2 regions of the Pseudomonas fjordensis genome follow, and region 2 is predicted to be linked to the other one. Evidence: predicted binding sites of a transcription regulator. Region 2 holds the regulator's gene; the other holds the start of a gene.
The links. Region 2 encodes sigma-54, which starts transcription at its own class of promoters, with help from an activator protein. Its sites were predicted from a motif close to ANTGGCATNNANNTTGCTNT; they were not measured.
Positions count from the first base shown of each region.

Region 1 (4,924 bases), 5.5 Mb from region 2:
CGCAGTGACAGTGTCAGCCGCTCGCAGGCGGTCTCCAGCCAACCCTCGTCGACCTTTGGCAGCTTGCAGTGCTGGCGCAGCCCCGGCAGGTCCAGAAAAGCATTGGCACACCCCTGGCGTTGCTGTTGGCGCTCGCGTGCTTGCGCTACCCGCACCGAGGCATCGGCCGTTGTGTCGCCCGCCTGTTGAGTGGGGCTCAGGGCAGTGGCCTCCCGCGCGACGGTCAGGTGCAAATCAATCCGGTCCAGCAAAGGGCCGGATAGCTTGTTGCGATAGCGCTGGATCTGCTCCGGCGTACACCGGCAACGCCCGCTGGGCTCGCCCATGTAGCCGCAAGGGCAGGGGTTCATCGCCGCGACCAGTTGAAAGCGTGCCGGGAAGCTCACACGGTCTCGGGCCCGGGAGATCACGATATGCCCCGACTCCAATGGCTCACGCAGCACCTCCAGCACCTTGCGATCGAACTCTGGCAGCTCATCCAGGAACAACACCCCGTGATGGGCCAGGGTGATTTCCCCCGGTTGTGGCTTCGAGCCGCCACCCACCAGTGCCGGCCCGGATGCCGAGTGGTGTGGCTGACGGAACGGGCGGTTGGGCCAATGGCTCAGCGGTGCCAGGCTGACCACGGATTGGATAGCGGCCACTTCCAGTGCTTCCTGCTCGCTCAACGGCGGCAGCAAACCCGGTAGCCGGCTGGCCAATAAGGTCTTGCCGGTACCCGGTGGCCCGCTGAACAGCAGGTTATGCGCGCCCGCCGCCGCGATCAGCAATGCGCGCTTGGCCGCGAGTTGGCCCTGTACTTCACTCAGGTCCGGGTAAGGCTTGTTCATGTACAGCAAGCCGTCGGACCTATAGGGCTCAATCGGCACATGCCCATTCAGGTGCGCCACCACTTGCAGCAAGTGATCCACCGCAATCACCTTCAACCCTGACGCCAGGCACGCCTCCTCGGCATTGGCGCGCGGCACTATCACGGTGCGCCCGGCCTTGCGCGCCGCCAGCGCGGCCGGCAACACGCCCTTCACTGCGCGCACCTCGCCGGACAGTGCCAATTCCCCAAGGCATTCCACGTCATCGAGCATCAAGGCCGGCACCTGCACACTGGCCGCCAGAATGCCCAGGGCAATTGCCAGATCAAAACGCCCGCCGTCCTTGGGCAGGTCGGCGGGCGCGAGATTGAGCGTGATGCGGCGGGCCGGATATTGCAGCGCCGAGTTGAGGATGGCACTGCGCACGCGGTCTTTGCTTTCCTTCACTGCGGTTTCGGGCAAGCCCACCAGGGTGAGAGACGGCAGGCCATTGGCCATGTGCACTTCGACGGTGACGGCGGGGGCTTCTACACCGACCTGGGCGCGGCTGTGGACGATGGCGAGGGACATGCTCGTTCCTTGAATGAAAGGGCCGCTTCCTGCGGTTTTTTTCAAGGGTAGACGAGGTGGAATGGAGCGGGGCAGGGGAGGTTTTACAGAACGTATCCGGGCGGCAACGCAAAACAAATGTGGGAGCGGGCTTGCCTGCGATGGCGGTGTGTCAGCAAAGAATCATCCGCTGATGCACCGCCATCGCGGCATAGGTATCTACACAACTTTGTAGGCTGTCGCAGCAAACGGTAACCACGATGCGAAGCGAGTCGCTCTTGATCTGCTTTTGATCTTAGGCGCCCCGTCAAACCACGCTGGCCGGAATTCGACAGTGATTTGGGGGGTAAACCGGCAGGGATGCCGGTTTAGCCGCCCCGCGCCATGGATGGCGCGTGGCGGCGGCCCCCCAAATCACTGGCGGATTACGGGCACACCGAGCCTAAGCGAGGTGCCGAGTGGTGGGGCAAGAGCGTTTTGCTTACTTTTGCGCTTTTCAAAAGTGAGCCGCCGTCAGGGCGGAACCCTAAGTGGCCGTTACCGCAGGAATGGATATGTACACAATCCAGCTGTGTTGACTGTCAGGCCGCTATCGCAGGCAAGCCAGCTCCCACATTTGGATCGCGGTGCGTCAGTTAGAACAGCGTCGGCTATCCGGTCGTCACGGGAGCAAGCTCCCTCGCCACAGGTCCAGCGTCACACCAAAGTTGTGTAGATACCTATGGCCATCGCAGGCAAGCCAGCTCCCACACTCACCGTGTTTATTCAGCAGAGGGTGGCGTCAACCGTGCTTCAAGTTCAGCCACCTTCGCCTCCAGGCTCTCCAGTCGCGCACGTGTGCGGGCCAGCACCACCATCTGGCTGTCAAACTCTTCCCGGCTGACCAGGTCGAGCTTGCTGAAACCACTCTGTAGCAAAGCCTTGAACTGGCTTTCGATTTCATTGCGGGGCAGCGGGGTGTCGCCGCTGAACAGGCGAGAGGCGTGGCCGCTCAGGGCGTCGAGGAAGTCTTTGGGCGCGAGCATTGGACATATTCCGGAAAACAGTTGGCCGGCAGTGTATCACGCAGCGTCTATAGTCATTTTCACGCCCCGTTGCGCACGGTTTTCGCGCATTGGGGCGGGCGGTCGCGCACTGTTTTGATGCGCATTGCGGCCACGCAGGCGCCCCGTAGGTGGGCACAAGCGGGCAATGGATTGATTTCAGTGGTTTTTACGGAGCTGGCAAGGTTTCTGCTTAGACGATCATGACCCATGCACTGATGCAGTCGCTGTGACGAATGCAGTGCGCCGACGGATCCGGGGTACAGGGCTCGTCACCAGTGGTTCGCTGGCGTCGCGACGGCAAATGCCGAGGCGACGATGCGTTACAAAGCCAGGCACTGCGCTTAGACTTGAGACGGGTTTGTTTTCCTGGGGCAAGTCCACCAAATTCGGGAGAGAGTTTTCATGAAGCTAGTCACTGCCATCATCAAGCCGTTCAAGTTGGACGATGTTCGCGAGTCACTGTCCGAGATCGGCGTGCAGGGCATTACCGTTACTGAGGTCAAGGGCTTCGGTCGGCAGAAGGGTCATACCGAGCTGTATCGCGGCGCGGAATACGTGGTCGATTTCCTGCCGAAGGTGAAGATCGATGTCGCCATTGACGACAAGGATCTTGACCGGGTTATCGAGGCGATAACCAAGGCGGCCAACACCGGCAAGATCGGTGACGGCAAGATCTTCGTGGTCAATCTGGAACAGGCTATTCGCATCCGTACCGGCGAAACCGATACCGACGCAATCTAAGCCGCCAAACCCCAACGCCCCAGGAGAAAACAATATGACTCTGCGTAAATTCGCAGGGCTCGGAGCCCTGCTGTCCATCGTAATGCCAAGCCTGGCCATGGCGGCAGATGAAGTGGCTGCTCCAGTCCTCAATTCCGGCGACACCGCCTGGATGCTCACCGCCACCGCGCTGGTGCTGTTCATGACCATCCCTGGCCTGGCGCTGTTCTACGGCGGCATGGTCCGCTCCAAGAACATTCTGTCGGTGATGATGCAGTGCTTTGCCATCACTGGCCTGATCAGCATCCTCTGGGTCGTCTACGGCTACAGCATCGCGTTCGATACCACTGGTATGGAACAAGGTGTGGTCAACTTCAATTCCTTCTTCGGCGGCATGGGCAAGGCGTTCCTGGCGGGTGTCACCCCGGCCAGCATCACCGGGCCAGCGGCGCTGTTTCCGGAAGCCGTGTTCATCACCTTCCAGATGACCTTTGCCATCATCACCCCGGCGCTGATCGTCGGTGCTTTCGCTGAGCGTATGAAGTTCTCCGCGATGCTGATCTTCATGGCTATCTGGTTCACCCTGGTCTATGCACCGATCGCGCACATGGTCTGGAGCGGCAACGGCGGCCTGATGTGGGACTGGGGCGTGCTGGACTTCGCGGGCGGCACCGTCGTGCACATCAACGCGGGTGTGGCTGGCCTGGTGGCGTGCATCGTGCTCGGCAAGCGTAAAGGCTTCCCGACCACTCCGATGGCCCCGCATAACCTGGGCTATACCCTGGTGGGTGCGGCCATGCTGTGGATCGGCTGGTTTGGTTTCAACGCCGGTTCCGCTGCGGCGGCCAACGGCACCGCAGGCATGGCGATGCTGGTGACTCAGATCGCCACCGCCGCTGCGGCCCTGGGCTGGATGTTTGCCGAGTGGATCACCCACGGCAAGCCAAGCGCACTGGGCATCGCCTCGGGCGTGGTCGCCGGCCTCGTCGCCGTGACGCCGGCAGCGGGCACCGTGGGCCCGATGGGCGCCCTGGTGATTGGCCTGGTCGCTGGTGTGGTGTGCTTCTTCTGCGCGACCAGCCTCAAGCGCAAGCTGGGTTATGACGACTCCCTGGACGCTTTCGGCGTGCACGGTATCGGCGGTATCGTCGGCGCGATCCTCACCGGTGTGTTCGCAGCCCCGGCACTGGGTGGCTTCGGCACCGTGACAGACATCGCAGCTCAAGTCTGGATCCAGTGCAAAGGGGTGGGCTTCACCGTGATCTACACGGCGATCGTGACCTACGTCATCCTCAAGGTGCTCGACATGGTCATGGGCCTGCGTGTCACCGAAGAAGAAGAGGCGGTAGGCCTCGACCTGGCGCAGCACAACGAGCGCGGCTACAACTTGTAACTACGTGAAAAAAACATGCCCGGCTTGCCGGGCATTTTTTTGCCTGGCGTTTGTCTGTGGCTAAAGGTGCATGGGTTTTTTATCGAGTTTGTGATGGGATCCACACAGTACTTTTAAGGGTGCAAATGTCTTACAGGCATGAAGGCGTATTCGGCCCTTTGTTTTTTCTCAGAGCGCGCTAGAATGCGCGCCGATGGGCGGAGAACTGTATGTGGCAACAGACCCTGATTACCCTGCGGGCCAAGCCCCGGGGCTTTCACTTGGTAACGGACGAGTTGCTTGCCGGCTTGCCTGAATTGAAGGCATGCCGTGTGGGCCTGTTGCATCTGTGGCTGCAGCACACCTCGGCCTCGTTGACCATCAACGAGAACGCCGACCCGGCGGTTCGCCGTGACTTCGAGCGTTTT
Region 1 covers NZ_OZ336860.1:6,573,003-6,577,926, reverse strand. Annotated here, with positions in the region: gene ACWHXD_RS30270 (YifB family Mg chelatase-like AAA ATPase) at 1-1,379, opposite strand, end outside; gene ACWHXD_RS30265 (accessory factor UbiK family protein) at 2,120-2,383, opposite strand; gene glnK (P-II family nitrogen regulator) at 2,807-3,145, shown strand; gene ACWHXD_RS30255 (ammonium transporter) at 3,180-4,517, shown strand; gene ACWHXD_RS30250 (secondary thiamine-phosphate synthase enzyme YjbQ) at 4,727-4,924, shown strand, end outside.
Region 1: a site for sigma-54 is predicted at 2,578-2,597, ahead of glnK (P-II family nitrogen regulator). Genes of this name have one in related genera too.

Region 2 (4,924 bases):
TCGACCAGTGCGGCCATTGCTTCGTCTTCTTGCTCGCCTTCGGTGCTCAGGTGGATCTTGGTGCCTTTGCCGGCCGCCAACATCATCATCGCCATGATGCTTTTGCCATCGACCATGGACTCTGGCGTGCGCCCTGCACGGATCTGGCAGGGGAACTGCCCAGCTACGCCGACGAACTTAGCCGACGCCCGGGCGTGCAGGCCCAGCTTGTTGATGATTTCAATTTCCCGAGCCGGCATCGCAGTGGTGTTCCTTTCAGCTTAGGTCGCGGTGGCGAACCTGGACGTTCTTGAGGGTTTGTTGCAGCACCTGGCCCAGTCGTTCAGTCAAATAGACCGAGCGGTGGTGGCCACCGGTGCAGCCAATGGCAATGGTGACATAGGCCCGATTGCTGGCGGCAAAGCGCGGCAACCATTTGAGCAGGTAGCTGGAGATGTCCTGGAACATCTCTTCTACGTCCGGTTGCGCGGCCAGGTAGTCGACCACAGGCTGGTCCAACCCCGACTGATCGCGCAGTTCCGGCTTCCAGTAAGGGTTGGGCAGGCAGCGCACGTCGAACACCAGGTCGGCGTCTACCGGCATGCCGCGCTTGAAGCCAAAAGACTCGACCAGGAACGCCGTCCCCGGCTCAGGCTGGTTCAGCAGGCGCAGCTTGATCGCATCGCGCAACTGATACAGGTTCAGGTTGGTGGTGTTGATCTTCAGGTCGGCCAGGTCAATGATCGGCCCCAGCAGTTTGGTCTCGTCCTCGATGGCTTCGGCCAGAGAGCGGTTGGCACTGCTGAGGGGGTGACGTCGACGGGTTTCGGAGAACCGCTTGAGCAGGGTTTCTTCGTCTGCATCCAGGTACAGCACGTCGCAATGAATGTGCTTGGCGCGCACTTCTTCCAGCAGTTCCGGGAACCGCGAAAGGTGGCTGGGCAGGTTGCGCGCATCAATCGAGACAGCCACCAGTGGCTGTGCCAATTCGGTATGGATCAATGCACGTTCCGCCAGCTCTGGCAGCAGGCCGGCCGGCAGGTTGTCGATGCAATAGAAGCCGTTGTCCTCAAGCACATTGAGGGCGGTGCTCTTACCGGAGCCGGAGCGACCGCTGACGATGATCAAACGCATGATTACTGCCCGTTTTGTTCATCCAGGACAACTTGGTACAACGCTTCATTGCTGGAGGCGCTGCGCAGTTTGTCGCGTACATCCTTGCGGTCCAGCATGCTGGCGATCTGCCGGAGCAGTTCCAGGTGCGCATCGGTGGCGGCTTGCGGGACCAGCAGAACGAACAGCAGGTCAACCGGGGCACCGTCGATGGCGTCGAAGTCGATGGGTTTTTCCAGGTGCAGCAGCGCGCTGACCGGGGTATCGCAGCCTTCGAGGCGGCAGTGAGGAATGGCGATGCCGTTGCCAAAACCGGTCGAGCCGAGTTTTTCACGAGCAATCAGAGCTTCGAAAACATCTTGCATCTCCAGCTCAGGCACTTGGCTGCTGATCAGGTTGGCAATTTGTTCAAGGGCGCGCTTTTTACTGCCGCCCGGCACGTTCACGAGGGAACGGCCGGGGGTCAGGATGGTTTCAAGTCGGATCATGGGGGGAGAGTTAACGACCTGTACCTTGCATCAGGTGCAGATTCTTTTCCTTATGCTTTATGAGTTGGCGGTCGAGCTTGTCGTAGAGCGAGTCGATTGCCGCGTACATGTCTTCATGTTCCGCATTGGCGACGAGCTTGGCATTCGGTACGTGCAGGGTGGCCTCGATTTTCTGCTTGAGCTTATCGACCTCCATGATGACCTGCACGTTGGTGATCTTGTCAAAATGCCCCGCAAGCTTGTTCAGTTTGCTCTCGGTGTATTCACGCAGGGGCTTGGTGACTTCCAGCTGGTGTCCACTGATGTTGACTTGCATACAGCTTCTCCTTCGTTGCCAGTGCATAAAGCGGTGGGCAGGAATACCCACCACTGGAACGCTGTGGCCCGCCCGTCACATCAAACGCTTACGCTCGCTGGAAGGCGCGATCCCTAGGGACTCGCGGTACTTGGCGACGGTTCGACGGGCGACCTGAATGCCTTGTGCCTCCAGTAAACCAGCGATCTTGCTGTCACTCAACGGCTTTTTCTGATTTTCCGCGGCAACCAGTTTTTTGATGATCGCGCGGATCGCCGTGGACGAGCATTCGCCGCCCTCGGAAGTGCTGACGTGGCTGGAGAAAAAGTATTTCAGCTCATAAATACCCCGTGGGGTATGCATGAATTTCTGCGTGGTGACCCGCGAAATCGTCGATTCATGCATGCCAACGGCTTCGGCGATGTCGTGCAGCACTAGAGGCTTCATGGCCTCGTCGCCGTATTCCAGGAAACCGCGCTGGTGTTCGACGATTTGCGTCGCGACTTTCATCAGGGTTTCGTTGCGGCTTTGCAGGCTCTTGATGAACCACCGCGCTTCCTGCAACTGGTTGCGCATGAAGGTGTTGTCGGCGCTGGTGTCAGCGCGGCGCACAAAACCTGCGTATTGCGGGTTGACCCGCAGGCGCGGTACCGACTCCTGGTTCAGCTCCACCAGCCAGCGCTCGTTGTCCTTGCGCACGATGACGTCGGGGACCACGTATTCGGCTTCGCTGGATTCGATCTGCGAGCCCGGACGCGGGTTGAGGCTTTGCACCAGCTCGATGACCTGGCGCAAGTCATCTTCCTTGAGCTTCATGCGGCGCATCAGTTGGCTGTAGTCACGACTGCCCAACAGGTCGATGTAATCACTGACCAGGCGTTGCGCTTCGGTGAGCCATGGCGTCTTGGCGGGCAGTTGGCGCAGTTGCAGCAACAGGCACTCGCTGAGTGTACGGGCACCGATGCCGGCGGGTTCGAATTGCTGGATGCGGTGCAGGACGGCTTCGATTTCGTCCAGTTCGATGTCCAGTTCCGGGTCGAAGGCCTCGAGGATCTCGTCGAGGGTTTCGTCCAGGTAGCCTTGGTTGTTGATGCAATCGATCAGGGTGACCGCGATCAGACGATCGGTATCGGACATCGGCGCCAGGTTCAGTTGCCACAACAAGTGGCTCTGCAGGCTCTCACCCACCGACGTGCGGGTGGTGAAGTCCCACTCGTCATCATCGTTGCTCGGCAGGCTGCTGGCGCTGGTCTGGTAGACGTCTTCCCACGCGGTGTCCACGGGAAGCTCGTTGGGAATGCGTTCGTTCCAGTCGCCTTCCTCCAGGTTATCCACCGTCGGGGCGGTTTCCTGATAGGAGGGTTCCTGCACGTCGGGATTGGGTTTTTGCTCGATGTTGTCGGCCAGCGGATCTGCGTTGTCGAAGTCGTCGCCTTCTTCCTGGCGTTCGAGCATCGGATTGGACTCCAGGGCCTCCTGGATTTCCTGTTGCAGGTCCAGGGTCGACAATTGGAGCAGGCGGATGGCCTGTTGCAGCTGCGGTGTCATCGTCAGCTGCTGGCCCATTCTCAGGACTAGCGATGGTTTCATGGCAGGGGCTTAACACCTTATTCGCCGGCGCAATGCGCCATCCACGACAGGGCGCGTGAGCGCCAAACATAAGCAAATTATATGCCTGATCTCGGGGCCTTTGCCTAGAGCGCGGTAACAATAAAAAAACCGAGGTTTCCATTGACTCCCGCGCGCTCCAGGGAAAAGCGCGATACCCCTGTGTTTACAGGCGGAACTCGTGACCCAGGTACACTTCCTTCACCAGCTCGTTAGCCAGGATCGTCTCGGCATCGCCTTCGGCAATCAGTTGGCCATCGTTGACGATATAAGCGGTCTCGCAGATATCGAGGGTCTCGCGCACGTTGTGGTCCGTGATCAGCACCCCAATGCCCTTGGCCTTGAGGTGATGGATGATCTGCTTGATATCACCCACCGAAATCGGGTCGACACCGGCAAAGGGTTCATCCAGCAGGATGAATTTCGGCGCGGTCGCCAGGGCGCGGGCGATTTCCACGCGACGACGTTCACCACCGGACAAGCTCATGCCGAGGTTGTCGCGAATATGGTTGATGTGGAATTCCTGCAGCAGGCTTTCCAGCTCTTGGCGGCGGCCATCGCGATCGAGTTCCTTGCGGGTCTCGAGGATCGCCATGATGTTGTCGGCCACCGACAGTTTGCGGAAGATCGACGCCTCCTGGGGGAGATAGCCGATACCTGCCCGTGCGCGACCGTGCATGGGTTGGTGGCTGACGTCCAGGTCGTCGATCAATACGCGACCCTGGTCTGCCTGGACCAGCCCGACGATCATATAGAAGCAGGTGGTTTTGCCGGCACCGTTAGGGCCGAGCAAACCGACGATCTGGCCGCTGTCGATCGACAGGCTGACATCGCGTACCACGTGGCGGCTTTTATAGGCCTTGGCCAGGTGCTGGGCTTTCAGGGTTGCCATTACTCGGCCTTCTTCTTCGGCTGGATAACCATGTCGATGCGCGGGCGCGGTGCGGTGACCTTGTTGCCGTTGGCGCGACCGGCGTTGGCGATCTGCTTGACGGTGTCATAGGTGATTTTTTCACCTTCGGTCGAGTTGCCGTCGGGGCTAAGTACCTTGGCCTGGTCGATCAGCACGATACGATTCTGCTGGGCGTGATACTGGATGGTCTTACCGTAGCCCTTCATCGGGCCGGTGTCGGTGGCGGACTGCTTCTGCTCGAAATAAGCCAGGTTGCCCACCGACGTCACCACATCGATATCGCCGGTCTTGGTACGCGTCAGGGTCACCGTGTTGCCGGTAATCTTCATCGAGCCCTGGGTGATGATCACGCCGCCGGTATAGGTGGCCACACCTTGCTTGTCATCGAGCTGTGCATCGTCAGCCGAGATGTGGATCGGTTGCTGGCTATCGTTCGGCAGAGCCCAGGCGCTCACGCTTCCCAGTGCTGCGCCCAGACCGAGCAAAATAGGGAGGGTTTTAACGAGCCTCATACTGTCCTCTTACGTT
Region 2 covers NZ_OZ336860.1:1,119,001-1,123,924, forward strand. Annotated here, with positions in the region: gene ACWHXD_RS05000 (HPr family phosphocarrier protein) at 1-239, opposite strand, end outside; gene rapZ (RNase adapter RapZ) at 256-1,113, opposite strand; gene ptsN (PTS IIA-like nitrogen regulatory protein PtsN) at 1,116-1,580, opposite strand; gene hpf (ribosome hibernation-promoting factor, HPF/YfiA family) at 1,591-1,896, opposite strand; gene ACWHXD_RS05020 (RNA polymerase factor sigma-54) at 1,972-3,465, opposite strand; gene lptB (LPS export ABC transporter ATP-binding protein) at 3,650-4,375, opposite strand; gene lptA (lipopolysaccharide transport periplasmic protein LptA) at 4,375-4,908, opposite strand; gene lptC (LPS export ABC transporter periplasmic protein LptC) at 4,895-4,924, opposite strand, start outside.